One region of the Desulfovibrio fairfieldensis genome, then DNA from elsewhere that is predicted to be linked to it. Evidence: riboswitches for the same ligand, from Rfam matches in the RefSeq annotation. Region 1 holds a riboswitch; each other region holds the start of a gene.
The links. Region 1 has a riboswitch for cobalamin ahead of AXF13_RS07580 (anaerobic ribonucleoside triphosphate reductase). Riboswitches for the same ligand answer to the same signal wherever they lie in the genome.
Positions count from the first base shown of each region.

Region 2: it holds a riboswitch for cobalamin, as region 1 does, so the genes downstream of both, metE (5-methyltetrahydropteroyltriglutamate--homocysteine S-methyltransferase) here and AXF13_RS07580 (anaerobic ribonucleoside triphosphate reductase) in region 1, are expected to answer to the same signal.
Region 3: it holds a riboswitch for cobalamin, as region 1 does, so the genes downstream of both, AXF13_RS13320 (sirohydrochlorin cobaltochelatase) here and AXF13_RS07580 (anaerobic ribonucleoside triphosphate reductase) in region 1, are expected to answer to the same signal.
Region 4: it holds a riboswitch for cobalamin, as region 1 does, so the genes downstream of both, AXF13_RS08855 (FecCD family ABC transporter permease) here and AXF13_RS07580 (anaerobic ribonucleoside triphosphate reductase) in region 1, are expected to answer to the same signal.

Region 1 is NZ_CP014229.1:1,774,411-1,781,774, reverse strand. It holds gene AXF13_RS07590 (M16 family metallopeptidase) at 1-1,387, shown strand, start outside; gene AXF13_RS07585 (hypothetical protein) at 2,102-3,004, shown strand; cobalamin riboswitch at 3,227-3,408, shown strand; gene AXF13_RS07580 (anaerobic ribonucleoside triphosphate reductase) at 3,539-5,794, shown strand; gene nrdD (anaerobic ribonucleoside-triphosphate reductase) at 6,018-6,188, shown strand; gene nrdG (anaerobic ribonucleoside-triphosphate reductase activating protein) at 6,166-6,792, shown strand; gene AXF13_RS07570 (bacteriohemerythrin) at 7,077-7,364, opposite strand, start outside.
Region 2 is NZ_CP014229.1:3,403,304-3,410,667, forward strand. It holds gene AXF13_RS14350 (ABC transporter permease) at 1-122, shown strand, start outside; gene metK (methionine adenosyltransferase) at 330-1,502, opposite strand; gene panC (pantoate--beta-alanine ligase) at 1,533-2,381, opposite strand; gene AXF13_RS14365 (hypothetical protein) at 2,558-3,127, shown strand; gene metE (5-methyltetrahydropteroyltriglutamate--homocysteine S-methyltransferase) at 3,269-5,533, opposite strand; cobalamin riboswitch at 5,793-5,970, opposite strand; gene AXF13_RS14375 (bifunctional diguanylate cyclase/phosphodiesterase) at 6,147-7,364, opposite strand, start outside.
Region 3 is NZ_CP014229.1:3,162,784-3,170,147, reverse strand. It holds gene AXF13_RS13335 (pyridoxal phosphate-dependent aminotransferase) at 1-1,160, opposite strand, end outside; gene sfsA (DNA/RNA nuclease SfsA) at 1,288-2,139, shown strand; gene AXF13_RS13325 (phenylacetate--CoA ligase family protein) at 2,301-3,590, shown strand; gene AXF13_RS13320 (sirohydrochlorin cobaltochelatase) at 3,722-4,633, opposite strand; cobalamin riboswitch at 4,678-4,915, opposite strand; gene AXF13_RS13315 (hypothetical protein) at 5,070-5,708, shown strand; gene AXF13_RS13310 (30S ribosomal protein S1) at 5,805-7,364, shown strand, end outside.
Region 4 is NZ_CP014229.1:2,087,922-2,095,285, forward strand. It holds gene cobI (precorrin-2 C(20)-methyltransferase) at 1-133, opposite strand, end outside; gene AXF13_RS08845 (ABC transporter substrate-binding protein) at 308-1,168, opposite strand; gene AXF13_RS08850 (ABC transporter ATP-binding protein) at 1,107-1,967, opposite strand; gene AXF13_RS08855 (FecCD family ABC transporter permease) at 2,021-3,106, opposite strand; cobalamin riboswitch at 3,251-3,443, opposite strand; gene AXF13_RS08860 (purine nucleoside phosphorylase YfiH/LACC1 family protein) at 3,896-4,660, opposite strand; gene AXF13_RS08865 (5-formyltetrahydrofolate cyclo-ligase) at 4,651-5,280, opposite strand; gene AXF13_RS08870 (metallophosphoesterase) at 5,353-6,042, shown strand; gene AXF13_RS16730 (Rne/Rng family ribonuclease) at 6,647-7,364, shown strand, end outside.

The sequences.
Region 1 (7,364 bases):
GGATGAAAATCAGTTGCAGAATGCCGTCAGCCAGTGGCTCGTGCCGGAACGGGCGCGGGTGCGCGTGCTGGCACCGGAAGGCGCGGCCCTGCCCGATCTGGAAGCCGTGCTGCGGAAGAACTGGCCCGCCGCTGCGCATGCGCAAAGCGTGGCGGCGGCAGCTGTGGCCGCCGGAAAGCGCGAGGTGGTTCAACTGGGCCAGGGCCGCACCCTGATCATGATCCCCGACGCCACGGTGCCCTATATTTCCCTGGACCTGATGCTGCCCGGCGGCAACGCACTGCTCAAGCCCGAACAGCAGGGCTTGGCGGATCTGACCGCCCGCCTGCTCACCGACGGCAGCGGCAATCTGGATGCCCAGGGCGTGGAGCGCTATTTCGCGGAACGCGCGGCCTCCATTGCCGCCAAGGCGGGTCTGCAGACCTTCGGCATCTCCCTGACCGGGCCCTCGCGCTTCAACGCGGAGTATTTCAGCGCGCTGGGCGATGTGCTTGCCAAGCCGCGTTTCGAAACCAAGGAACTGCGCCGTGAGGTGGATAACATGAAATCCGCCATCCGCCAGCGCTCGGACAATCCTCTGGCTTATATGTTCTCCAAGCTGAATCCCTTCCTCTATCCCGGCGGACAGCCCTATGGTTTTGACGGCCTGGGCACGCCCCGGAGCCTGGACGGCTTTGACCGCAAAGACGTGCAGGCTTTCTGGGCCCGTCAGTCCGGCCAGCCGTGGGTGCTTTCCGTGGCAGGCAGCTTTGACCGCGAGGCCGTGCTGGCCTTCGCCCAGGGCCTGCCCGCGCCGGAAGGGGAAGGCCTGGCCGTGGCCGCGCCCGACTGGGGCAAGGACAGAGCGCTCAGCCTGAATCTGCCGGGCCGTAATCAGGCCCATCTCCTGCAGATCTTCAAAACCGTGCCGCCCACCCATCCGGACGCGCCTGCCCTGATGCTGCTGCAATCCGTGCTTTCGGGCCAGAGCGGCCTGCTGTTTGCCAGCCTGCGCGACGAGCAGGGCCTGGGCTATACCGTAACCGCCTTCAACCGCAGCATGCCGGAGACGGGCTTCATGGCCTTTTACATCGGCACCACGCCGGACAAGCTGGAGCAGGCCCGGCGGGGCTTTGCCGGGATCATTGCCGAAATCAAGGCCAAGCCGCTGCCCAAGGCCCTGTTGGCCGCCGGAAGCAACCGCCTGCTGGGCGAATACCTGCGCGAGAGGCAGAGCCTGGCGGACCGCGCCGGTGAGGCGGCCACGGACGCCGTGCTGCACTATCCCCAGGATTTCCAGAAGCAGTTGCTGGACAAGGCCGCTACGCTGGCCCCGGCCGATTTGCAGGCCGTGGCCCGCAAGTATCTGGAACCGGCCAATGCCTATGAGGTAACCCTGCTGCCGTAGGAGCCGCTCCCAACGTGCTTTCATTCTCTCCTGCGCGAGGCCCGTTCCATGCGAAGTTCGAATATGCTTTACCATGCGTCCTGCGCCGGAATTCGCTTTCTTGGGCAGGGAATGAAACTTCCAACCTAGAGCTATTTCACTTTGAAATTGCTCTGGCGGCTGCGTAAGCAGGCGCTCGCCACGAGCGTCAGCCGTTGGCGGCTATGCCGCCGTACGGACATCGAGAGCAGAGCGAGCGGCTTAAAAACTTTGAGAATGTCAATTCTCAAAGTTAATCTGCTTAGAATATCCCCGGCGTTCGCAGGTTTTGTCTGAACAGCGCCCCGTCACGGTCAAGTTCGACCGGGACGGGGCGCTGTTGTGACTTTACAGAACGCGTCCGCGTGAGCTATCCATGAAAAATCCTTGGGAAATAGGGTAGGTTAACGTTGAAAGATTCCCTGCTCCGGCGCTCACTCGCGTGGCCGCCCGCGCCTGAGGCAAAAGGCTGAACCTCAGTCCCACCGGGCGTCAGCTATTGCCGCCGGGGCTTGCCTGAACCGTTCATGGCGAAGCCTGGCTGTAGCCGCAACGCGACAGACGAGGACAGCATTGCTGCGAATAACAACAGCAGCCGACTGAGGGCAGCGCCGGCTTTGAGAATGGCAATTCCCCAGCTTGCTCTGTGCCAAAGGACATGGCATGCATCCTTGGTGATGACAGGAGATCCGCGTAATGCCCCTCTGCCTCTGGCGTCCGAATATCGCAACCGCCCTGGAATACGCCCGTGACCGGGCCCTTCCGGTCCAACTCACCTTTGACGGCCGTCCGCGCGAAGCGGGACCTCTGCTCTGCACCGTAACCTTTACCGCCCGCGACATCACGGTCCTGTCCACGGCGGAGCCCCTGATTCCCGCTGAACTGAAGGGCGGAGAGTGCCGCATCTATTTCAAGCCGGATATCGAGGCGAATCCGGAAGAGGCAAGGGACGGGCAGGAAGAGAGCGGTAAGGCTGCCGTCGCGCGGCACGGTTTTTATTGCAACTGCCGCGTGCAGGATGTGCGGCGCGACGCCGGAAACGCCCTGACCGAGATCACTCTCAAGACGCCTTTCCGTTCCTTATGGCGGGAGTTGCGTCGGCACGAACGGCTGCGCCTGGGGCCGGACATGCTCAAAAAATTCCGCTTCTGGTTCGCGCCCATGTTGCCGGAGCAGCGCGGCCAGGTGCAGATCTATATGAGCCGTTACAGCCAGGATCTGGAACGGAAAATACGCCTGATCGACGTCTCCGCCGGTGGTGCGTTCGTGCGGCTGGTCGATTACGATCTGCTCAACGACATTGATATTGATCAGAATACGCTCTGCCTGCTCTATCTGGACTGCAACGGCCCGGAAGGGGAGTCCCGCAAGTTTTTTCTGGCTGCCCACAGCGTGATTGTCGGTCGGAATAAAAAGGACAGCGCTCTGAACCTGCATTTGCGTTTTGTGCGCTATCTGTCCGCAGCGCGGCGGGATGCCGTGCTGGACTGGCAGCCGGTGGGCGAGGAGGGCGTGCCCGGTCTGGACCTCTGGATCACGGCGCGGCTCGGCGGCCCGTCAGGGAGAGGAGCCGAAAGTCAGGCCGCCCCGGCGCGGTGAACCGGCGGGGGCGGCAAGATGCTCCCGCCCGGCATCGTCGGCGATGAAACCATCCGGCTCTACCTTTTGGAGGGCATGGCGGCCCGGCACTGTGGCCGGAGGGCTGACGGTCGTCGCCGTAGGGCCGTATCCTTAAAATTTATCTTTTAAATTCAGTATGTTGTTACGAAGCAAGGAAGCCTTTTTTCGCGCCTCTGATTGACAGAAAGGGGCTGTTTTGACTATCTCTAGAGATACGGAAGCGCCCTTCGGGGCTTAATAGGGAATCCCGTTCAAATCGGGAGCGGACCCGCCGCCGTGCGCCGAACTGATGCCGCTTTTCCTTGCGCGCCACTGGATTCGCTCCGGGAAGGCCGAAAAGCGAGCCGGCAAGCCGGAAGACCTGCTTTCATTCATCGTCTTTGAGGACGGACCGTCGGCAACGGGGCTTTTGCCGTCAGGTCTTGCAGTGAGGATAAATGCGTTTCCTCCTCCGCCTGTGTTGCGGGCGGAGGTTTTTTATTCCATACAGCCCCTCCATGCCTGGAGTTTTTCATGCCCGCCAGTATTATGAAACGGGACGGCGCGTCCGTGCCCTTTGATTCGGTCAAGATTCTCAACGCCATCACCAAAGCCAACCAGGCTGTGGGCGGCGAGGACATGTCGCCCACGGACCTGCTTTTCGTCACCGAGAAAGTCTGCAGAAAGCTGGATGAGCGCAGCCTCCGCCATGTGGAAGAAATTCAGGACGTGGTGGAAGAAACGCTGATCCAGTACGATTACGCCAAAACCGCCAAGGCCTATATTCTCTACCGCGCGGAGCACGCCAAGATCCGCAACGCGGAATCCTATCTGATGGATATCTACAAAAAGCTGACGTACTCCCCGGCCATCCGGGAGGACATCAAGCGGGAGAACGCCAATATTGACGGCGACACGGCCATGGGCACCATGCTCAAGTACGGTTCCGAGGGCTCCAAATTCTTCATCGACAATTATATCCTGCCCAAGGACGCCTCGGCCGCGCATCTTAACGGCGATATCCATATTCATGACAAAGATTTCTACATGCTCACCGAAACCTGCTGCCAGATCAATCTGATCCCGCTGTTCAAAAACGGTTTCTCCACCGGGCACGGCTATCTGCGTGAGCCCAATTCCATTGAAAGCTATTCGGCCCTGGCCTGCATAGCCATTCAGGCCAACCAGAATGAAATGCACGGCGGCCAGAGCGTGCCGCACTTTGACTATGCCATGGCCGAGGGCGTGATCAAGACCTATGCCAAGGAATACCGCAAGGCCTTCTGCGCCTGCCTGCGCATTGCCGGGGGCCTGGACGCGGCCGCCGCGGAGGAACTGGCCGGGAAACTGCTGGATGCCGTGGGCGTGCGCCCGAGCATGGCCGGAGCCGATGCTCTGGGCCGCGCGCTGACCGAAGCCGCTCCCGAACAGTGGAAAGAACTGGCGGAACGCGCCCACGCCTATGCCGTGGACGAAGCTCTGGCCAATACGGACCGGCGCGTGTACCAGGCCATGGAGGCCCTGATCCACAACCTGAATACCATGAATTCCCGGGCCGGGGCCCAGGTGCCGTTCAGCTCCATCAACTACGGCACGGACGTCTCCGCCGAGGGCCGGATGGTCATGAAAAACCTGCTCCTGGCCACCCAGGCCGGTCTGGGCAACGGCGAGACTTCCATTTTCCCGGTGCAGATTTTCAAGGTCAAGGAAGGGGTCAACTACAATCCCGAGGACCCCAACTACGATTTGTTCAAACTGGCCATGGAAACCTCGGCTAAACGCCTTTTCCCCAATTTCAGCTTTCTTGACGCCCCCTTCAACCTCCAGTACTACAGGGACGGTTATTACGACAGCGAAGTGGCCTATATGGGTTGCCGCACGCGTGTGCTGGGCAATGTGTATGATCCGGAGCGCCAGGTGACCTGCGGACGCGGCAATCTGAGCTTCACCTCCGTGAACCTGCCGCGCCTGGGCCTGGAAGCCCGTAATGATCCGGAAAAGTTTTACGCCCTGCTGGATGAGAAGATCGATCTGGTCTTCCGGCAGTTGCTGCACCGGCTCAAGATCCAGAGCGCCAAAAAGGTGCGCAACTATCCCTTCCTTATGGGCAACGGCATCTGGCTGGATTCCGGCAAGCTGGACTGGGACGACGGCATAGGGGAAGTGCTCAAGCACGGCACCCTGACCATCGGCTTCATCGGTCTGGCCGAGGCCCTCAAGGCCTTGGTGGGCGCGCATCACGGCGAAAGCGAGGAGGCCCAGAAGCTGGGCCTGGAAATCATCGGGCATATGCGCCGTCGCGCTGACGAGGAAGCGGAAAAGACCGGCCTGAACTTCACGCTCATCGCCACCCCGGCGGAAAGCTTGAGCGGGCGTTTCGTGTCCCTGGACCGGGAGCGCTACGGCAGTATTCCCGGCGTCACGGACCGCGATTATTACACTAATTCCTTCCATGTGCCGGTTTACTATCCCATCAAGGCCTTCAGGAAGATCCAGCTGGAAGCTCCCTACCACGCCATGACCAACGCCGGGCACATCACCTATGTGGAGCTGGACGGGGATACCTGCAAAAATCTCGAGGCCTTTGAGCGCATCATCCGCTACATGCATGATCAGGGCGTGGGCTACGGCTCCATCAACCATCCCCTGGACCGCGATCCGGTCTGCGGCTACACGGGCGTCATCAACGACGTCTGCCCGCGTTGCGGCCGCCGCGAGGGCGAGGGGATCAGTCTGGAGGCGCTGCGGGAACTCCGCAGAAAATACCCCCTGATGCCCAAGTGGGAATGAACGGTCGAGGTGGAATATCATAGTGGAGCAATTTCAACTTGAAATTGCTCTGGCGGCTGCGAAGGCGAGGGCGCGATTCACTTGCGCCGTTAAGCGCCGAAGCGGGCGTCTCTGACACTCTGAGAATGTAACTTCTCAAAGTTGATCCGCGTTATTGAACTCCGGTTCCCGAACCGGTGGGAAATTTTTTACAACTTTCAGAACCAGAAAGGAGATTGCGGCAATGCTGATGGAATCGCGCTTGTTTGAGGAAACGAAAACGAAACAGAAGATGGTGGGCCAGGGCATGGGCTTTGAGCGCATCCGCCGGATCACCGGCTATCTGGTGGGCACCCTGGACCGCTTCAACAATGCCAAGCGAGCCGAGGAGCATGACCGGGTCCGCCATGCCTGAGCGGACCGCGTCCGCGTCGCCCGCTGCGGCCCGCGCGCGGGCGGGATTGCAGTCGGACAGTGAATCGCGCCCGTATCTGCGCCCGTCTTTGCGTCTGTCCGGCATTGTCGAAGAATCCATTGTGGACGGTCCGGGCCTGCGCTTCGTGCTCTTTACCCAAGGCTGTCCGCACGGCTGCAAGGGCTGCCACAATCCGGAAACGCACAGCCTGGAGGGCGGTTTCATCCGCGACGTGGACGAACTCCTCGCTGTGTATGACGAAAATCCGTTGCTGGCCGGAGTTACCTTTTCCGGCGGCGAACCCTTTCTCCAGGCCGCGGCGCTCTGCGCCGTGGCCGAGAGGGTCCGCGCGCGGGGCGGGGATGTGGTCACGTACACCGGCTATACCTATGAATCTTTGCTGGCGCGGGCGGAACGCGGAGACGCTTCGGAAATAGCCCGCCTGCTGGAGCTGACCGATCTGCTCATTGACGGGCCGTATCTGGAAGCTCTGCGGGATCTGGATCTGCCCTTCCGGGGCAGTTCCAACCAACGCCTGCTGGACAGGGAGCAGCGGCGTCAGCTGGCGCGCGCCGCCGGAAAGCATGCAACAGATGCGGCCTGAACCGGATCGATTCCGGCGCGTCGAGACTTTGGTTTTTGGGGGCCGTTCTTTTCCGCCGCGCGACAAGGATTGCTGCGGAATCGCTTAGGGCCTGTTAACGCTATGCCTTTTTGCCCTCCTGCCGCGTCAGATTTCACCTGCTTTTTCGGTCGAGTACCAGAAGAGTACACTCCCTCAAAGCAGGTTTATCTTCCTTGCAGGCGAACAAAAATTCTATAGTCTTAACAGACCCTAGAGCAATTTCACCGTGAATCTGTTCCAGAATGAATCCGGCACGGCCGGGATCACCCCCGGCCGTCGCCCGACGCTTTGGCAAGATAGGGGGCAAAGGCGACATCCATGCCCTGAATGTGCTCAATGAGCCAGTTTTTCAGAAAGTCCAGCACTTCCGTATCCACATTGGCCTTGCCGTCTGAAACCGCGTCGCGGAATTCCACCACTTTGGCCTTGAACTGGTCGTGCACGCGGATATGCTTCTCCACATCCGGGTAGTCGGAGTGGCTGAAGAAGATTTCCTCTGTATTGAAGTGGGTGAAGGCATAGCCCGCCAGAGCGTCCAGCACTTCCAGCAG
Region 2 (7,364 bases), 1.6 Mb from region 1:
TGTATAAAATCATGTGGGGAGCGCTGCTTTCCGCCTGTCTGGCTATTGGGGCGAACCACCTGCTGCTGTGGCTGGAAAACAAAGTGGCCGTAACCATTCCCGGAACGAAAGACGGCGTATGAAGCGGGCGCGTTGAGGAACCGGCCGACGTGGGGCCGGAGACGCCTGCGGGAAAAGCGTTTTGTTATTTTCCGATATGAAAAGGTCCACGGGCCAAGGCGGCGAAGGATGCCGTCTCTGGCCTGTGGACCTTTTTCAATTTTTCAATCCGGCCGGAAGCTGAAAGGCGTAGCCCCGGCGAGCCTTCAAAACAGACGTACGCCGTCGCGCTAGACTTTGGCGGCGGTGCGCAGGTCGGCCGCCGCGTCCGTGGCTTCCCAGGTGAATTCCGGCAGCTCGCGGCCGAAATGCCCGTAGCAGGAGGTCTTGGCGTAAATGGGGCGCTTGAGATTCAGGCGCTTGCTGATGAAATAGGGGCGCAGGTCAAAGACTTCGCGCACGGCCTTGGTCAGGATTTCGTCCGGGATGTCGCCCGTGCCCTGAGAGGACACCAGCACGCTCACCGGCTGGGCCACGCCGATGCAATAGGCGATCTGCACTTCGCAGACCGGCGCGAGACCGGCGGCCACCACATTCTTGGCAATGTAGCGGCCCATATACGCGCCGGAGCGGTCCACCTTGGAGGGGTCCTTGCCGGAAAATGCGCCGCCGCCGTGATGGCCGCTGCCGCCGTAGGTATCCTGAATGATTTTACGGCCGGTAAGCCCGCAGTCGCCCATGGGGCCGCCCACCACGAAGCGGCCCGTGGTGTTGATGAAGATTTCGCAGTCCTTTTCGTCAAAATAGCCCGAGGGTCCCAGAATGGGGCGGATGACCTCGTTTTTCACGGCTTCGGCCACTTCGCCCTGGCTGGCGCTGGCCGCGTGCTGGGTGGAGACCACCACGTTGTTGATGCGCACGGGCTTGCCGTCCTGATACTCGAAGGAGACCTGGGTTTTGCCGTCCGGGCGGAAGAAATCCACGATGCCGTCCTTGCGCACGCGGGCCAGCTGCTGCGAAAGCTGGTGGGCCCAGTAGATGGGCGCGGGCATCAGGGTGGCGGTTTCATTGCAGGCGTAGCCGAACATCATGCCCTGGTCGCCGGCGCCCTGATCTTCGGGCTTGGTGCGCAGCACGCCCTGGGCGATGTCCGGCGACTGATGGTCGATGGAGGAAATCACCGCGCAGGTCTGCCAGTCAAAGCCCATTTCCGAGCTGTTGTAGCCGATGTTCTTGATGGTATCGCGCACTACCTTGGGCAGGTCCGCATAGCCGCGCGTGCTGATTTCGCCGGCAATGACGGCCATGCCCGTGGTCACCAGGGTTTCGCAGGCCACGTGAGCTTCCGAGTCCTGGGCCAGCAGGGTGTCCAGCACGGCGTCGGAAATCTGGTCGGCCACCTTGTCGGGATGTCCCTCGGTCACGGATTCGGAGGTGAAAAAGTATTTGCCCTTGGTTTGCATTGTCGTCTCCTTGCGAAATGGAATGTCGTCTTATGAACGCAGCAGAATATTGTCAATGAGCCGGGCCTTGCCCATGCGCACCGCGCAGGCCATCAGGGCCGGGCCGTTTACCTCGTTGAGCTGAGCCATGGATTCGGGATGCACAATGGAAAGATAGTCCAGACGGCCCAGGGGCAGGCGCTCGGCCCAGCGCCGCAGCACTGCCTCGCGCAACAGGGCCGCGCTGGTTTCGCCTTCCTGCGCCAGCTTTTGGGCGTAGAGCAGAGCCGCGCGGATTTCCGGGGCCTGGGCGCGTTCCGCGGCGGTCATATAGACGTTGCGGGAGGACAGGGCCAGACCGTCGGCCTCGCGCACCGTCGGACGGGCCTCAATGCGCGTGGGCACGTTGAGGTCGCGGACCATGCGGCGGATGATGGCCTGCTGCTGCCAGTCCTTTTGGCCGAACACGGCGACATCGGCCCTGGTGAGCATAAAAAGTTTGAGCACCACGGTGCAGACCCCCCGGAAATGGATGGGCCGGCTCTGGCCGCAGAGGCCTTTCGCCAGTTCCGGCACCTCCACCCAGGTGGCGTGGTCCGGCGCGTACATGGAACCCGGCTCGGGCATAAAGAGCACGTCCGCGCCGCGGCTTTCGGCAATGGCGGCGTCGCGCTCGGCGTTGCGGGGGTAGGCTTCCAGATCCTCGCCGGGGCCGAACTGCGCGGGATTCACGAACAGGCTGACCACCAGACGCTTGGCCAGTCCGCGCGCGTGGACCATCAGGTCTTCATGCCCGGCGTGGTAATAACCCATGGTGGGAACCAGGGCGATGTCCTCGCCCTGGGCGTGCCAGGCCCGGCATTTGGCCGCCAATTCTTGGGGATTGGTTAATATCTGCATATCAAGGTATTGTGATATAGTTGATGAATGTCCTCTTATACATGCGCGCACCAAGCTTGTAAAGGAAAACAGGCCGGGAAAGCAGGGCCGACGCAACTTACGCCCTGGCCGGGCGCGCGGCGCGCCCGCCTTGACCCCCCTTGGGCTTGCGGGCATAACAATGCGCGGAGGCTTGCATGGTCAAACCGTTTTATCAGGGCAAACTGGACACCTTCTGCGCCATTTACGCGGTGCTCAACGCTCTGCGCCTGACCCACGGCATCCGGGTGCTCAAGGCGCGGGACATTCTCAACGAAACCCTGCTGGCCCTGGCAGGCGCGCCCGAAGCCTTCAGGGCCGTGCTGGATCAGGAAACAGATTATCTCAATCTGGTGGACGGCATGCTGCGGGCGCAGAGCCGCGCCTTTCCCCTGGAGGTGCGCAGGCCTTTTGCCCCGGAGGAGCGGCCCACAGTGGACGAGCTCTGGCGGGTCTGCCGGGAATGGCTCGCGCCGGAGCGCGGCCGCGCGGTCATTTTCCGCTTTCTGCGCAGCCTGACCCCGGAGGGCCCGCCGGTGAATCGCCACTGGACCACCGCCGACCGCATGGACGATGAAATCCTGCACCTCTTTGATTGCAGCCATGAGGCCGAAGCCATTCTGAACATCCGCAAGGACAGTTTCGTCACCCGGCCCGAGGCCGTGAGCCAGGGCCGTCTGCTCTATATCCAGCCCGGCAGTCTGCGTCTGCTGCGTCTTCCGTTTTAAGGAAGCGCTGACTACCGGTCTTTTTGCCCTCTGCCCGCGTCAGGCCCGCTCCGTGGCCCTCGGCAAAGAACAACATCCTCAGTAATCAGCACTTCCTTACCAGTCTATCGGATAGGCAGGTTTCGACCCGTCCGGTGCGCGTCAGCGCAGGCTTTCACGTACCCGCAAAGCGGCGACGACCATATTCTCAAGAGAAGGATATGCCTCGTCCCACTGGCGGGTTTTCAGGCCGCAATCGGGATTCACCCACAACTGTTCCTTGGGAATGTGGCGCAAGGCCCTGCGCAGGAGATCCGTCATCTCCTCCACGCCGGGAATGCGCGGGCTGTGGATGTCGTACACGCCCGGCCCCACTTCTCCCTGATAGCGGAACTCGGTGAAGGCTTCCAGCAGTTCCATGCCGCTGCGGCTGGATTCAATGCTGATGACGTCCGCATCCATTTGGGCGATCCAGGGCAGAATGGCATTGAACTCGCTGTAGCACATATGGGTGTGGATCTGTGTGGCGTCCTCCACGCCGGACGCGGCCAGACGGAAGGCGTCCACCGCCCGGCGCAGATAGTCTTCCGCCGAGGCTTTGGTCAGGGGCATGCCTTCCCGCAGGGCGGCCTCGTCGATCTGGATGATGCGGATGCCCGCCTTTTCCAGATCCAGCACTTCGTCGCGGATAGCCAGAGCGATCTGTTTGCAGACTTCGCCGCGTTCCAGGTCCTCGCGAACGAAGCTCCAGCAGAGAATCGTCACCGGGCCGGTCAGCATGCCCTTAACCGGTTTTTGCGTGAGCGACTGCGCGTAGAGAATCCAGTCCACGGTCATGGGCCGCTTGCGGTACACGTCGCCGTAGATGACGGGCGGCTTTACGCAGCGGCTGCCGTAGCTCTGCACCCAGCCATTCTGCGTAAAGCAGAAGCCGCCGAGCTGCTGGCCGAAATATTCCACCATATCGTTGCGCTCAGCCTCGCCATGCACAAGGACGTCCAGGCCCAGTTTCTCCTGCTTTGCGATGCAGTTTTTGATTTCCTGTCTGATGGCGGCCAGATAGTCCGCTTCCGGCATGTCGCCCCGCTTGTAGTCCAGGCGGGTTTTACGGATGGCGGCGGTCTGAGGGAAGGAGCCGATGGTCGTGGTGGGCAGCGGGGGCAGGTTGAGCCAGGCCTGCGCGGCATGCCGCTGCGGATAGGCCGAGCGGCGGGAAAGCTGGTCCGGCGTGACGGCGGACGCGCGTCGGCGCACGGCGTCAATGCGGCTGTCGGCATGCCCGGCAGCCGCCCGCAATACGGCGGCATTGGCCGCCAGGGCCGCGTTGTCGCCGTTTTCCGCAATGTTTCGCAGGTCGGTCAGCTCCGCGCACTTCTGCACGGCAAAGGCCATGCGGTTCCGGATGTGCTCCGGCAGGGTTGTTTCTTCCTCCAGGTCCACAGGGCAGTGCAGCAGCGAGCAGCTTGATCCCAGCAAAACCCGTTCCGTGCCGAGCGCGGCGACGGCCCGCGTGACAAGGGGCAGGATTTGGGCGTAATCGCTTTTCCAGATATTGCGTCCGTTCACCACGCCGAGCGAAAGCGCCGTGTCGGCGGGGAGCTTGTCCAGAACGGCATCCAGTTGTTCCCTGCCGCGCACCATGTCCACATGCAGCGTTGCGCAGCCGGAAGCGAGGGCTAGATCCAGATTCCGGCAGAGCGGGCCGAAATAGGTCGTCAGCATGAGCTTGCCGTTGCTGGCCGTGTTCAGGGCCGCGTAGGCCTCCCGAAAAGCCCCGCTCGCCTCTTGCGGCAGAAGTTCCGTGCAGAGCACGGGTTCCTCAACCTGGATGCGGTCGCACAAGGGCGCAAGAAGCGTAAAAAGGTCGGCATAGGCGGCCGTAACCGCGTTCAGCCGCGCCCACTTGTGCGCGCCGTTGCGGGCTTTTGCCAGGGCCAGCCAGGTGAACGGACCGATCAGGGCCGGTTTCGGCGAAAAGCCGAGTTCCCCGGCCAGCCTTGTATCCGCGACCAGCGGGTGCTCTTCGCGATGCCAGGGCGTATCGGCATCGATTTCTGGCACAAGATAGTGGTAGTTGGTGTCAAACCACTTGGTCATTTCCAGGGCCGGAATGTTGCGCCGCGCATCGCCGCGCGCCAAGCTGAAATACAGGTCCGGGTGCGCGTCCTTGAGGCAGGGGGCAAAGCGGGGGGGCATTGCGCCGAGCATGCGGGTTATGTCCAGCATGCGGTCGTAGAGTGAAAAATCGCCTGTGGTCACATAGTCAAGACCGGCGTCTTGCTGGATGCGCCAATGGCGCTTCTTCAGCGCCGTGCAGGTTTCGGTAAGCGCTTCAGCGGCAAGATCGCCTTTCCAGAAGGCTTCGAGAACCTGTTTCAGCTCTCGCTGTTTTCCGATGGACGGGAAACCGAGAATGTGGGTTCGCATGGGATGCTCCTTTCAAAAGAGTTGAAAGGGCAGTCTATTTCACGTGCGTCCAGAGCCGGAATACAGGGATGCATCCGGAGAGGGCGGTCCGTCTTTGTGCAGGATAAACCGCGCCGCTAAATTGCCGCACGGCGCATCCGCCGCTGAGCCGTGGAACGCAAAACAGCGGAGATGCCGGGCCGTTGGGCGGCAATTTCAAGCGTAAGCTCCAGTCCGGGCAAATGCCTATACGCGAGACAGTACTGCCGTGCCGCGCCGATCGCGGCCATTGTGACAAGTCGTCTCCTGACTTCCGGCCCGTGCTCGCCTTGCCTTCCCGTTCGTCCGTGTCGAACAGTGGCTTCGGCTGGGTTTGTCCCGGTTACAGTGGCGCGTCCGTAGCGGATTTACACCGCTTTCCGTTTCTCATCACAATATCTAGATAAATTGATATATACTTTGGCCTGTGCTGTCAAGCATTGCCGAAGGACAGGCCCACGGGGCGAAGGCGTGGAAAATCGCCGCAAGAGGGCGGTGTTCAATGGGGGGGCATGGATTGGGGACGGCGTTGCCCCCCGGCGGCCTTTCCGAGAAGCGCATGGATCAGGAAAAGCGTTCCGGCGGTAGCGGCGGTTCAGTATTCCCGGTCCGGAGCGTTCAGGCCCAGGGGCAGGTTCAGGCGGAGGGCTTCCTCCTGGAGACTGGGGTCCACCCAGAAGGCTTTTTCCTGCACAAAGCTGAGCACTTCGAATTCCTCGGGATCCACCGGGCGCGCGTAATAGTAGCCCTGGGCGTAATTGCAGCCGATGCTGAGCAGGAAGTGCGCCTGCTCCACGGTTTCCACGCCCTCGGCGATGATTTTCATCTTGAGCTGGCGGGCCATGGTGACGGTGTTGCGGGCCACGATCTGGCCGCGTTCATTGTCCGTGCCGTCGCTGATGAAGGTGCGGTCCAGCTTGACGATGTTGAAAGGCAGGGCGCGCAGGGTACTCAGGGAGGAATAGCCCGTGCCGAAATCATCCATGGAAAAGACGAAACCCTGTTTCTGGAGGTCGTTCATGACCCGGATCAGGGTTTTTTCGCTTTCAAAAAAGGCGCTTTCCGTGAGCTCCAGCTCCAGCAGATGCCGGGGCAAATGGTATTTGTCGGTCAGGGCCAGCAGCTTGCCGCAGAAATGGTCGTCGTTGAAGTGCATGCGCGAGACGTTGATGGACACGGGCGTGGGCCGGTAGCCTTTGTTCAGCCAGAGGCGCAGCATTTTACAGGTCTGTTCCCAGATGTACTCGTCAAAACGGACGATGAAGCCGTTGCGTTCGAACAGCGGCACAAAGCGGCCCGGCAGGATCAGTCCGTCCGTGGGGTGCCGCCAGCGGGCCAGAGCCTCGGCCCCCACAATGCGGCCGCTGGAAATCTCCACCTTGGGCTGGAGATAGAGCACGAACTGGCCTTTTTCCAGAGCCTCGTGCATTTGATCCTTGATATTGTTTTCATCCAGCAGCCGGGCGCGCAGCTCGCCGTCATAAAAGGCATAGTTGGTCAGGTCGCTGCCCTTGACGGTTTTCAGGGCCAGATGGGCCCAGTCGCAGAGCACGTGCACCGGGGTCCTGCGTTTTTCCACCGGGCAGATGCCGAAAAAGAGCATGACCCGGTAAGACTGGGTATATTCGCGCAACTGGCGCGAGAGCCAGCCCACAAAACGCCGGACCCGCTCGCGGTCGCCCGCGAGGCAGGCCACAAATACATCGCCGGACAGGCGGGCGAAGGTTTCCCACCGCTTGTCGATCTGTTCGCGCACGAGATGGGCGATGGCCCGCAGCAGGCGGTCGCCTTCCTCCAGGCCGAACATTTCGTT
Region 3 (7,364 bases), 1.4 Mb from region 1:
ACCTCGCCCACCCGGGACAGGGCGTCAGCCAGCACATCGTCCGCCACCGCGTAGGACAGGCGGATGCAGTTGTCGTCGCCGAAGGCCGCGCCCGGCACCAGGGCCACATGGGCCTTGTCCAGCAGGTACGTGCAGAGCTCCGTGGAATTACGCACTTGGTCGCCGTAGCACTGGTGCACGTCCACAAAGAGGTAGAAGGCCCCGTCCGGCTTGGGACAGACAGCCCACGGCCAAGCCTTGATGATGTCCAAGGCCAGATCGCGCCGCCGCAGGAAGGCCGCGCGCATTTCGTCCACGCACTCCACCGGGCCTTCCAGGGCGGCCAGGGCGGCCTTCTGGGATACGGAACAGATGCTGGAGGTGCTGTGCCCCTGCATGGAGGAGATTTTTTTAACCAGGTCCGGGTGCGCGGCCAGAAAGCCCACGCGCCAGCCGGTCATGGCATAGCTCTTGGACAGGCCGTTGAGCACGGCCACCAGTTCGGGGCAATGCTCGAACCAGGTGATGGCGCTGGTCATCTTTGCCGGGGGAAAGACCAGTTGGTCGTAAATTTCATCCGACAGTACAAAGATGTTCCGCGCCAGGGCCCAACGCATGATCTGCATGAACTCGCGGTCGGAATAGACCGCGCCCGTGGGATTGCTGGGCGAGTTGAGGACCAGCAGCCTGGTCTTGTCCGTGGTCTTTTCCTCAAGCATGAGGGGCGTGACCTTGAAATTGCGTTCCGGCCCGGCATGCACGGTCACGGGCACGCCGCCCGCCAGCTCCACCATGTCGGGATAGCTCAGCCAGTAGGGCGCGGGAATCAGCACCTCGTCGCCGGGGTTGATGGTGGCCTGCATGAAATTGTAGAGGCAGTGCTTGCCGCCCGCGCCGATGATAATGGATTCTATGGGCACGGGCGTGCCGTAGTTCCGTTCAAAGTAGCGGCCCGCGGCCTTGCGCAGATCGGGAATGCCGGGCACGGCGGTGTAGCGGCAGAAATTGGCGTCAATGGCGGCCTTGGCCGCGTCGCAGATATGCCTGGGCGTGGGGAAATCCGGTTCGCCCACGGCCAGGCTGGTCACGTCCACGCCCTGCGCCTTGAGCTCCAGGGCCCGGCTGTTGACACTGAGGGTCAGAGAAGGTTTGATGCTGCGCAAGCGTTCGGAAATCTGCATGGAGGGCTCCTTAGAAGAGCGGCATGGCATTGAAAATGTCGCCCTTCTGACGTTTGGCGCGCGGACGCGGCGGAAAAGAACGAAAAATCTGCCGCGAATTTTTTAGCAGGTTCAAAGCGGGGTGTAAATGCGGGACAGGGATGAACAGGGATTGCCGTCCGGACCGGGCGGCTGTCCGGCCGGTGGAGGTTCCGGCAATGCGGATGCGGCGCCGCTGCTGCCCTTCGCGCCGGATTGCGTGATCGGGACGTTCGTGCAACGGCAAAAGCGTTTCAGTGTGGAACTGCGCCTGGACGGCGCTTCGGTCTGGGTGCACAGCAACAACTCGGGCAGCATGCTGGGCCTGACCCGGCCCGGCGCGCCGGTGCTGGCCTCTCCGGCGGCCAATCCGGCCCGCAAGCTCAAATATACCCAGGAATGCGTCTGGCTGGCGGAAAGCGCCGTACCCGGGCCGCCTCTCTCGTCGTCAAACCCGCCCGGCCCGGTTCCCGGCGGCCCCGGATTCTGGGTGGGGGTGAACACCAGCGTGCCCAACCGCATGCTGGAGGCGGCCTTTCTCGCCGGGCGGCTGGCTTTTGCCGAGGGCTATGCCGGGCTGACCCGCGAGGCCAAACGCGGCCAGAGCCGCCTGGACGGCCTGTTCAGCGGGCCGGTCCTGCCGCCGCTCTGGGTGGAATGCAAGAACGTGACTATGGTGGAGGACGACGCGGCCTGCTTTCCGGACGCGGCCAGCGAGCGCGGGCGGAAGCATCTGCGCGAACTCATGGACATTGTGGCCCACGGCGAGCGGGCGGCCATGTTTTATCTGGTGCAACGGCCTGACGGGCACTGTTTCGCACCGGCGGACTTTATTGATCCGGCCTATGCCGAGCTTTTTTATGAGGCGGTCGCGCGCGGGGTGGAGATCTATCCCTACCGGGCCGTGGTCAGCCCGCGCGGAGTGGATCTGGGCGGTTTGCTGCCCGTGCGCCTTTATTGACTTTCCGCGCGCGGGGAGTCTAGAAACGGGGCGGAACAACGAAATCGGAACAACAGGAAGCGGACACAAACAGCCGTTCCCGCCCGCACGGCCCGCGTATGGCCCTGGCACGGGCAGAACGGCGGGACAGACCGGCCAGACAAACAGAGGGGGCTCCTTCCATGCCCGACACGACCCATCGTTTCATTCCCCGGCTCACGGACGAGCAGCTCCGGCAGATCCAGTTGGACGGCCTGCGCTACACCCTGCGCCAGGCGCGCAACTCCCCGCAGTACCGGGCGCGGTTGGATGCTTGCGGCGCGCGTGCCGAGGATATCCACAGCCTGGACGATCTGCGCCTGCTGCCCACTGTGGATGTGGAGGATCTGCGCGAGGGCTACCCCCTGCCCCTGCTCTGCGTGCCGGAAAAGGACGTGGTGCGCATCCATGCCTCCAGCGGCACCACGGGCAAGCGCAAAATTCTGGCCTACAGCCGCCGCGACATCGAGACGTTCAGCACCCAGATGGCCCGCTGCTACGAGCTGGCCGGGCTCACGCCCGAGGACCGCATGCAGGTGGCTGTGGGTTACGGCCTGTGGACCGCCGGGGCGGGCTTTCAGCTGGGCAGCGAGCTTTTCGGCATGCTGACCATTCCGGTGGGGCCGGGCAATCTGGAAATGCATCTGCAACTGCTCAGGGACGTGGGCGCCAGTTGTTTCGGGGCCACGGCCTCCATGGCCCTGCTGCTGGCCGAGGAAGTGGAGCGCGCGGGCATCCGCGATCAGATCCGGCTGCGCAAGATGATCTGCGGGGCCGAGACGCGCAGCGAGAAAATGCGCCTGGCCATCGAGAGCAAGCTGGGCCTGGAAGGCAGCTATGACATCGCGGGCATGACCGAAATGTACGGTCCGGGCACGGCCATGGACTGCGACGCCCATGAGGGCCTGCATTACTGGGCGGATTTGTTCATCATCGAAGTGCTGGACCCGGACACCCTGCAGCCCGTGCCCGAGGGCGAAGTGGGCGAGATGGTGGTCACCAGCCTGCGCAAGGAGGCCGTGCCCCTGTTGCGCTACCGCACCCACGACCTGACCCGCCTGCTGCCGGGCCGCTGCTCCTGCGGCCTGAACATGCCCCGGCACGACCGCATTCTGGGCCGCTCCGACGACATGGTCATCTACAGGGGCGTGAACATCTATCCCGGCCAGATCATGGAAGTCATCGGCCAGTTCCCGGAACTGGGCGGCGAATACCAGATGGAGCTGACCAGGGACGAGCGCTCCCTGGACCATCTGGCCCTGATTGTGGAGCGCGCCCAGGATCAGCCGTCCGGCAATGACGCTGCCCTGGCCCAGGCTCTGGAGCGGCGGCTGCACAAGGCCATTCTGGCGCGCATGGAAGTGCGGGTGGCGGATTACGCCGGCCTGCCGCGTACGTTCAGCAAGTCCAAGCGGGTGATCGACAAGCGCTGATCCCGCTCCGTGCGTTGTGCCCCTTTCAGGACGATAGGGCGGACTTACCGTAAACCCGGCACGAAAACGCCGCCCGTCTCCACGGAGTGTGGAAACGGACGGCGTCTTTGCTGCGGTGGATAAATCCGGCTTTACTGCTTCTTGGGTTCCTTGGTCAGGTCGTCCACATTTTGCTTGGCATGGTCCACAAAGAGATCACGCACGCCGGGCACTTCGCCCAGGCCCTTGAGGTTGGCCTCCACCTTGAAACCGGCGGCCTTGAGCTTGGAAGCCCAGGAATCCTCCTCGTCCCCGGCCAGGTCGTTGCGGGCGTGGTCCCCGGCCACCACCATCAGGGGCTGCAGCCAGACTTTCTTGATCTTGTGGGCTTTGAGCTCGGCCAGCAGGTCGTCAATGCCGCGCGCGCCTTCCACTGTGGCCATGAAGACCAGGGGGTCACTTTCCTTGAACGTGGCCCGTGTGCCTTCAAAAACCAGGTCCGCCCGGCCGTGGGCCTGTCCGTGGCCCATGAGCACCACAGCCTCGCCCTTCCGGCGCTTGCCGCCCATATCAGCAAGCACGGCCTTGGCCACGCTTAAGGCATCCTTGTGCGACTCCAGCAGGGGGCGGCCCAGGTACACGGCCTCAAAACGGCCCGGATGCTTCTGGATATCCAGCAGCACGGCCCGCTCAAGCTCCGTAAATTCCTCGCCGGGCATCACATGCAGGGACTGCACGCGCACCACTTTCACCCCCGCCTTGGCCAGCGCGGCCAAGCCGTCGCTGATGCCGCCCACGGGCTTGCCCTGCTTGGCAAGTTTTTTGCGGATGATCTGCGAGGTGTAGGACCAGACCACGGGCGTGTCCGGAAACGCGGCCTTGAAGGACGCGTCCACGGCCTTGAACGAGGGCAGGGCTTCGGGCACGCTGGTGCCGAAAGCCACCAGCAGCACCCCTTCCTTGGGGGCTTTCTGATCCGCCGCTTGGACGGACGCGGCCAGCAGGGCCAGCAGAAGCAGGAAAAGCGGCAGGACGCGCGGGAACACGCGCAACGTACGAGACATGGCAACCTCCTCAATCGTGCGTTGAAAGGTGGATACGGCGGCGGCGCAAAGCGCCCCGGCCAGCGGGTGTTCGGACTTAAGGGATGTGGAGGTCCGCGTTTCTGATCATAATCAGGACAACGGCCCCGCGCCTCGGCTTCGCCTTCACCTGTGACGGCTGGCTGTCGCGCCCCGCCGGGATGTTTCCGGCAAGGCGAAGAAGCTCTGTACCCTCTTACCGCAGCGCGACTGTTTCCGATTTGCACGGAATTCCCCGCTACAGCGGGCAGAGGACAATAGGGAGGCGCAAAAGTCAAGACAAGTGTCGAAGCTGAAAAATGAGATAGCCGCCGTGACTCAGCGAAAAAGCACATTTTTTGCGATCAGGCACCAGGAGCTGTTTCCAGGCGCGCGCCGGGCCTTGGCCCGGCGCGCGTTTCAGGCTATACTTCCGAATATGGATACCTCCCTTGAGATGGATGCTTGTTGCGGCACCGGCAAGCGGCCTGAAAACCCCGCCGGGCTCAGCGCCGAAGTTTCGGCCGCGGCCGCGGCCCTGCTGCGCCGGGGCGTGCTGCTGCCCGCGCGAGGCGGGGATGCCGTGAGCCTGGGGCGTTTTCTGACCTTGGGGTTGGGGCTGGAAGAAGCATATGTGGAAAGCCGCATCCAGACCATTTTGCGTAACGGTCTGGCTGCGGATGATTTTGCCGTGCCCCTGGCCTCCGGCGACCGGCTGGCCCTTTCGGCGGCCATGCCCGGCGTGGCCGGGGCAGCCCTGCGCCGGGGCGGCCGGTACGCGGCCATGCGCGCCGCCATTACCCAGCGCCGGGAAGACGCGCCTCCCGCGCCCATAGCTCAACTTGAGGAACCGGTCTGGATCGAGCTGCGTTGCTTCAACAGCATTGCCGAGGAGTTGGCCGGGCATCTGCTGTGCCGGGGGCTGGCCGCCCGGCCCGCCGACGCGGGACAAGTCCTGCTTCCGCTGGCGGCCACGCCGCCAGCCGGTCTGGCGCTGCCTGAGCCGGGCCTGCTCTGGCTCGCGGCCTGGCAAACCCGACCCTGCTTCGCATTTTTCCGTCTCTCTCCTTGGCCGTAAAACCTTGCGCCGGACAATTTCTCTTGTGCTTTTCCTTTGCCTCTGATAATTTTTCCCACTCTCTCAGCGAGGGGAAATTATTTGGAGGCATGGCAGATGGCAGACAAGGAAACCGGGCACGACGAAATTAATTTCGAAAGCGCCCTCGAAAACTATCTCAATCCCGATTTCGGCGACCTTGAAGAAGGCTCCATTACCAAAGGCGAGATCGTCCGTGTGGATGACGACAATGTGCTGGTGGACGTGAATTTCAAGTCCGAGGGGCAGATCCCCGCGGCTGAATTCCGTGACGCCGCGGGCAACATGGCCGTCAGCGTGGGCGACAGGGTGGACGTTTATGTGGTGCGCAAGAACGAAATGGACGGCACCATCACCCTTTCCTTTGAAAAGGCCAAACGCATGCAGGTCTTCGACCAGCTCGAGGACGTGCAGGAAAATAACAGGGTCATCAAGGGCCATATCGTGCGTCGCATCAAGGGCGGCTACACGGTGGACATCGGCGGGGTGGAGGCGTTTTTGCCCGGTTCGCATGTGGATCTGCGTCCCGTGCCGGATATGGACGCTCTGGTCAACCAGGAATTTGAATTCCGCGTGCTCAAGATCAACCGCCGCCGCAGCAACGTCATTGTTTCCCGCCGCGTGCTGCTGGAAGAGGAGCGCGATTCCAAGCGTCAGGATCTGCTGCGCACCCTGGAGGAAGGCCAGATCGTCCAGGGCAAGGCCAAGAACATCACCGAGTACGGCGTGTTTGTGGACCTGGGCGGCCTGGACGGCCTGCTGCACATCACGGACATGAGCTGGAAGCGCATCCGCCATCCCAAGGAAATGATCACCATGGGCCAGGAGCTGACCCTCAAGGTGCTTTCCTTCGACCGTGAGAACAACAAGGTTTCCTTGGGCCTCAAGCAGCTCGTGCCCGATCCCTGGCAGGATATCTCCGCCCGCTTCCCCGAAGGCGCCAAGTGCACCGGCAAGGTCACCAACCTGGTGGACTACGGCGCGTTTGTGGAGCTGGAGCCCGGCGTGGAAGGCTTGGTGCACATCTCCGAAATGTCCTGGACGCGCAAGCTGCGTCATCCCTCCCAGATGGTCCACACCGGCGACGAAGTGGAAGTGGTCATCTTGGGCGTGGACGGCGAAAAGAAGCGCATCAGCCTGGGTATGAAGCAGGTCCGTCCCAATCCCTGGGAACTGGTGGCCGAGAGATATCCTGAAGGTACCGTCCTTGAGGGCGTCATCAAGAACATTACCGAATTCGGCATGTTCATCGGCATTGAGGACGGCATCGACGGCCTTATCCACGTGTCCGACATTTCCTGGACCAAGAAGGTGCGCCATCCCAACGAGCTGTACAAGGTGGGCGACACCGTGCAGGCCAAGGTGCTCACCGTGGACCAGGAGAACGAGAAGTTCACCTTGGGCGTCAAGCAGCTGGTGGACGATCCCTGGGGCCATGTGCCGGATACCTATCCCGTGGGCTGCACCATCAAGGGCGTGGTGACCAACATCACCGACTTCGGCCTCTTTGTGGAAGTTGAAGAGGGCATCGAAGGTTTGGTGCATGTCTCCGAACTGTCCGGCAAGAAAGTCAAGACCCCGGCGGAAATCTACAAGGAAGGCCAGGAAATCCAGGCCAAGGTCATCCATGTCAGCGCC
Region 4 (7,364 bases), 310 kb from region 1:
CGGCGGAATAGTCGTTGCGCGGCGAGGCCGCCGCCAGGATCACGTCCACCGTGCGCAGGACGTTCACGGCCCGCAGAGTCAGCAGATCCGGCGCGCCGGGGCCCACGCCCAGTCCGTAAAGAGTTCCGGTCATATCTTGCTCGCTTGCTCGTTGGTTATCAGATGTAATATTCCGCCCGGCACGATAGGAGTTTTGCCCGCCGGCGAGGAGAACAAGCTTTTTCTGCAGCGCAGTGGACTCTTCTGGTCCATGAGCGGAATAAAAAGCGCTGTTCGACAACGTCCAGCGGGCAAAAGAACATCGTGCCTAAGGATGAAGCCAGCGCTCCAACCCCTCCGCCGCCTCCACGGCGCGGGGGCCGGGCCGGGCGAAACGGTCCTCATCCACCACAAGTACCCGTCCCGTGCGCACGGCGCGCAAATCCCGGTAATGGGCGCGCTCGGACAGAGGCTGCGGATCGGGATTCATGGGGCCCTTCTGGATCAGGTAGGCGTCCGGGTCAGCCAGAATCAAGGCCTCCTCGTTGAAGCGCACCAGTTTCTTGTCGTCCGCGACCACGTTTTCGCCCCCGGCCACGGCAATGATCTCATTGACGATGCTGCCTTGCCCGGCGGCCAACAGATTGGGATAGCGCACTTCATAGAAAACGCGCACCGGCTTTTCCCCGGCATGGCGCGCCCGCAGCGTTGCCAGGCGCGCCCGCCAGTCCAGAATCAGCCCGGCGGCCTTCCGCTCGCGTCCCGTGAGACGCCCTAGCTTTTCCAGCACATCGAACATCTTGTCAAAAGAATCCATCTCAAACGTCAGCACATTGATGCCCAGTTTACGCAGGGCTTCGGTCTGCAACAGCGCCTCGCGCCGTCCGGCGAGCTGAAGCACCAGATCCGGCTTCTGAGCCACGATCAGTTCCGCATTGGGCCGCATATGGGTGCCTATGGCGGGCAGACCGGCCAGCTCCGGCAGATGGGCGTCGGCCACGGTGCGCGCCACCAGCAGGCCGCGCGCGTCCAGGGCCAGCAGCAGCTCGTTGTAGGCGCCGTACAGGGCGATGATCCGCTCGGCCGGTTTATCCAGAGTCAGCGTGACGCCCGTGTCGTCAACCACCTCAATGGGAGCCGTCTGAACCGGGGCCGGATTCAGGCCCGTCAGCAGCAGAACCAGCAGCAAAATTGACGGCGCCGTTGCTCCACGGCCCGGAAGCGCGCCCCAGCAGCGCCTGGGGCAGGCCCCAGCGCGGATGCGGAAAAACCCGGATGGGAATATCATACAGGACACTGAGTTTCTCCTCGGTAAAGACCTCGGACACGGGGCCGTCAAAGAGTACCCGGCCGTTTTTCAGGCCCATGAGCCTGGTTGCATACAAGGCGGCCAGATTGCAGTCGTGCATGGCCATGAGCACGCAGGCCCCGGCGGCCCGGCGGCGCTCCAGCAGATCAAAAAGTTCCACCATGCGGGCCAGATCCAGACCGGCGGCCAGCTCGTCCAGCAGGAGCAGCGGGCTCTCCTGGGCCAGAGCCCGCGCCAGCAGCACCCGCTGCAGTTCCCCGCCGGAAAGCTCCCCCACGCGGCGCGCGGCCAGAGCGGCGGCTCCGGTGGCGGCCAGGGCCTGTCCGACGGCGGCGTAGTCCCGCCGTCCGTAGCCGCCCAGCCAGGAGAGGTAGGGATAGCGCCCCAGCAGGACCATCTGACGCACACTCAGGCCGGACGGACATTCCGCGCGTTGCGGCACCACGGCCGCCAGCCGGGCGCGTTCGCGCGGACGCAGGCCATCCAGCGGCCTGTCCGCCAAACGTATGCCGCCGCCCTGGGGCCGCAGCACGCCGGAAATGCAACGCAGCAAGGTGGTTTTGCCGCTGCCGTTAGGTCCCAGCAGGGCCACGCTTTCTCCGCCTCGCGCCGCCAGGCTCACGCCGCGCAGCACGGGCCGCCCGGCATAGCCCGCCGTGAGATTGCGCACGTCCAGCATCGGCCCTTCCACTGCTCTGCTCAGCGGCCTGTCCATTGATCGTGCGCCGGACATCAGCGCCGCCGCACCAGAAGGGCGAAAAACGGCCCGCCCAACAGGGCCGTGACCACGCCCACGGGCAATTCCTGGCCGCCGCCCAGCACGCTGCGGGCCAGGACGTCAGCCCAGACCAGCAGTACGCCGCCGCCGAAAAAGGCCCCGGCCAGCAAAGGGCCGTGCCCCGGTCCCAGCAAAAGGCGCAGCACATGCGGCACTACCAGGCCCACAAAGCCGATCACTCCGGCCACGGCCACGCAACCGGCGGTCATGCAGCTGGCCCCGGCCAACAGCCAGAAGCGCGCCCGGCCCACATTAAGGCCCAGTTGCGCGGCCTGCTCGTCGCCCAGCGAAAGCACGTCCAAGGCCCGCCAGCCCAGACCCACGGCCAGCAGACCGGGAATAAGGGTCGCCAGCAGCAGGGGCAGACTGTCCCAGCCCCGGCCTTGGAGCGAGCCCAGAATCCAGAACACGATGCTGGTCACGGATTCCTCATTGAGAGCCTTGACCAGGGCCACCAGGGCCCCCAGAAAGGCGGCCACGGCAATACCCGCCAGAATCACGCTTTCGCGGCTGAAATCCCCCTTGCCCCGGCCCAGCCAGAGCGCGCCGCACAGGGCCAGCAGGGCCCCGGCCAGAGCGGCGGGAGCCACCAACCCGGCCTGGGTCACTCCCGCCGCATGGCCCAGAATCCGCCCCAGCCACAGGCCGAACCCGCCGCCGACGCCGCCCAGGGCGATAGCCATGCTGGCGCCGCAGGCCGCACCGGCGGAAATGCCAAGAGTGAAAGGATCGGCCAGGGGATTGCGCAGTACGCCTTGCAGGGCCACGCCGGCCACGGCCAGCGCGCCGCCGCAAAGTGCCGCCAGACAGACCCGCGCCAGACGGATCTGCCCCACTACCAGGAGTTGGGAGGCGTCCACCGGAGCGGCGGCCAGGCCCAGGCTCGCGGCCAGCGCGCGGAAAACCTCATTCACGCCCAGCGGGAACGGCCCCGGCAGACAGGCCAGCGGCAGGGAGCATAGCCAGAGCGCCGCCAGCCCGGCCAGGGCAAGGCAAAGGGACCGCGCCCGGGGCGGCCGGGAAAGGGCATCTATGTGCATATCATATGGGGCTATGCGGACAAAAAAAGCCTCTTCCATACCTGGAAGAGGCCCGTATTTCCTCTGCCTGACCGGCAAAAACCCGTTGCCGGAGAACATCTCACGCCAGAGCAATGCACTTTTTCAAAGTTAAGCTGCTCCAGGAGCGCGAAAATGGGCACGGCAGGTCTTCCGGCTTGATCCCCTTGCCCCGGCCTTCCCGTTTCCAGTGGCACAAAATGGGGCGCGGTTTGCGGATCTCACGGCGGCGGGTCCGCTCCCGTTTTACACGGGATTCCCTTTTCAAGCCGTTCCGCGTTGCTCCGCCGGTCCGGCTACCGTTGCCAGAGGCACATTAGGCGCGGCGCGCGGCCCTGTCAATGCGGCCGGACAGATGCATCTGACTCCAGCTTTTAAGGCATCTTATTTGCCGGGATTATCCGTCAAAACCGGCCTGTTCGACGTTGGCGGCGTCATCCGGCGTTTTTGCCGCTCACGTACTTGAGTACAGCCCTGCTCTTGATGCCCGTAAGGCTCGCCCGGCTCGCCAACGGGCACGGCCCTTTGGGCCGCCTTTCGGTCGGTTTCCACGCAAAAAAGCGCCATTTTCCTTGCCAACGCCGAAGAATCTTAGTTTTTAGAATTCTCCCGGCACCAGCCATCCGCCTGCGCTTCGCTCCGGCGGAGCAAAGGTGGCTTTGCCCAACTCTTGGGAAAGAGTATATGATAAATACCAATATATTGAACCAGCTGTATAAATTAAATGAACTTTTATACGCTTGCCCAAGGTAGACGCGCGACGGATCAGCCTCAGGCCGTGGTCCAGATCAGGCTGGCCTGACGGCCGGACCTTTTTTCACGCCGGTAAGAGAAGAACTGTCCGTTGTTGGAAGCCGTGCAAAGATCCAGGCCGTAGATTTGGCGCTCCGGCAGACCGGCTTGTTGCAACTGCCGGCGGGTCAGGCCCCAGAGATCCATGGTCCGCGTTGCCGGGTCGAACCAGGGCCGGAAGTCGTCGCTCCATTCCCGCTCGAAGTTGACGAACTCCGCCCGTCCCGGCCCCAGGCTGGGTCCGCGCACGGCCAGCAGGTCGCAGGGTTTGAGATCATAGCGCGCGCAGAAGCGGGCCACGCCCGTACCCGGGAAATCGCAACGGTTGCCCCGCCAGCCCGCGTGCAGGGCAGCCACGTATCGACCGCTCTTGTGCGCCAGCAGAATGGGCTGGCAGTCCGCGGTCTTGATCAGCAGGCCCAGGCCGGGCCGGGACACGGCCATGCCGTCGCCGTCCGCCGTGGACCGGGTTTCGCAGGCCACGGCTTCCGGCTCGAAGAGCAACACGTCGCCGTGCACCTGATTGAGCTCCGCCCAAGCCGTGAGACCGTGCGGCTGCAAGGCCGCCAGCAGGTCGCGGCGGTTGCCCGTTACAATATCCGGGTCGTCCTCGGTGCTGAAGGAAATATTGCCGCCGTCATAGCCGTTGCGGTACACGCCGCCGGGGATGGCGGCTCGGACCTGAAAGGCGCAACGGACATTCTCAAGACCGGGAAACTGAAAAGGAATGTAGCTTACAGACACAGAAACTGCTCTTCCGTGCAGAGATATTGCACGCGTTGATCCCACTGTTCCAGGGGCAGATTTTTGGCAACCTGGAAGGCGAAGCACAGGCCCACGCGCGGGCAGGCCAGTTCGCTGTCCAGAAAACGGTCATAATACCCTCCGCCGAAGCCCAGGCGGCCGCCGTGCAGGTCAAAGGCCAAGCCAGGCAGTACCAGCAGATCCGGCTTAAAGGCCTTGCCCGCCCCTTCCGGCCCGAAGCCCGGCAGCCCGTCCTCGGGCTCGCGCAGGCCGAAAGGGCCGGTCCGCAATTGTTCCGGCCCCGTGCAGGCCACGAAGTCCATGATCCCCGCTTCGCCGGGCCGCACGCGCGGCAGCCAGACCGTGCGCCCGCTCTTCCAGGCGGCGTCCAGCAGCTTGTCGGTGGACAATTCGCCCTTGAGGGCCACATACAGCGCCACGGAATGCGCATTGCGCCAGCAGGCGCCCTCAATCAGCCGTTGCTGGGCCTCCAGACTGCGCGCCCGCGCCAAACCCGGCGGCTGGCGGCTGCGCAGCTTGCGGATATGCTCCCGCAGGGCGGCCTTGCGCGCCGCGACGGGTTCCTCGGACATGGGGGATTCGGGAGATGTGGGAAGCATGGCGGCTCTTTCCATCCGTGGCGAGTTATGGCAGGATTGCGACACCATTTTTATAACAAAGGATAGGACGCCATGCCAAGCGCCGATACGCAGGATTACCTCTGGATAGCCGTGGGCGACATCCACGACGACCCCGCCTGTTTCCATCGGATTCCGGAACTGGCCCAGGCCGACGGGATCATCGTCACCGGCGACCTGACCATCACCGGCGGCGTCAAGCAGGCCGAACTGGTCATGGAGGTTCTGCGCGCCCACGACCTGCCGGTCTGGGCCCAGATCGGCAACATGGACCGGCCTGAAGTGGATGCATGGCTGAGCGAGCAGGGCTGGAACCTGCATACCGTAACCCGCGAACTGACGCCGGACACCGCCATTTTCGGCGTGGGGGCCTCCACGTTCACGCCCTTCGGCACGCCCAGCGAATTTCCCGAATCCACCTTCGCGGCATGGCTGGACGCCTGCTGGCAGCGCGCCCGGCGCTATCCGCATACGGTGCTGGTTTCCCATAATCCGCCCAAGGATACGGCCTGCGACGTGATTCCCGGCGACGTTCATGTGGGCTCCACGGCGGTGCGTGAATTTCTGGAAGAAGCCCAGCCCGACATCTGCCTCTGCGGCCATATCCATGAAGCCAGAGCCGTGGACCGTGTGGGCCGTACCGTGGTGGTCAACCCCGGCGCGCTGGCCCAGGGCGGCTACGTGCTGCTGCGCTCCAACTCGGGGCGGCTGTCCGCGGAACTGCGAGTGTTGGAAAACTGCTGACACTTCGCGCCCGGCTCCTTCCTCCCCGCCCTGTTCTGAAAGCGGCTGGAAGCGAAGGCCGGGCGGCCCTTCTTGCATATTTTCACAAAAGACGTATTATAGAGCAGATTAACTCTGAGATGTCACAATTTCAAAGTTTTGAAGACGCCCGCTCCGGCACATCACAGCGCAAATAAGTCGCGCTTATGCCTTGTGGCGGGCGGCTGCCTTCGCAGCCAGCAGAGCAATTTCACTTTGAAACGGCTCTATATAAAATAAGGTCCGGCATGTCCGCGGCAATTGCGCGCCTGTAACGGCGCTGCTGCCGCAGTGCTCCACGCGGCGTTCGACAGGCCGGGCTCACAAATTTTTTCGCGGCGCTGTTTTTCAGATTGCCGCCAGAAGGATTTTCATGACTACTGACCAGGATTTTCCCGTGGCCGCGTCTCCGGCTACGGATGGCGCAAGCCAGGACCGTTCCACTGTTGCTTCCCCTGTTTCCCCCGCACCGGCGGACTCCGCCGTTTCCAGCGAAGCCCCCGCTCCCAAACGCCGTACTTCTTCCCGCAGCACTAAAAAACCGGCCGCCAAAACAGCACGCGCTCAGCCCCCAAAAGAGCCCGACGTGCCGACGGCTGGCGGCAAGACCACGGAAAATGCCGACACCGCAGCCGCCCCCAAGGCGCGGGGCGGCAGGCGCACGACTGCAAAAATCCCGGCCCAAGCCCCTGAAGGCGGCGAGGACAGCCCGGCCAAGGCCAAACGTGCTCCGGCCCAGCGCACGGGCAAAGGCCGCCGCAGCGCCACGGCCAAAACCGGCAGTGCTGAAACCGGCGCAGAGGCAATTCAGGCGGCGGCCCCACCGCAAGCCCCGGCAACCGGGGAGAGCCCTGCGGAAACACCCGATAAGCCTGCCAAGGCCGCTCCCAAGCGCGGCCGCAATAACACGACGCGCGGCAGCCGGGCGAAAAAGGCCCCGACATCCCCAACGTCCATTGACGTCTCCGCCGCCCCTGCCGAAACCGACACGCCATCGTCTCAGGCTGAAAGCCGACAGACCGCTCCCACGGCTGGCGCCACGACAGCCAAGGCTCCCAAAGAAATTTCCCGGCCCGAGAGTCTCCCGCCGAAAGGGGTGGAACAGGTCGAGGCCTCTGTGGATGCCGAAGAAGCCGCCCCCGGAAACGAGGACGACGGCAACGCTGACGCTCCCCGGCGTAAAAGTCGGCGCGGACGGCGCGGCGGTCGCGGGCGCAACCGCAAAAATCGCCAGACCGCCACGGACGAGATGAGCGAGGATGATGCCGCAGCGGACGAAAACATGGACGACGCGGCTGTGGAAC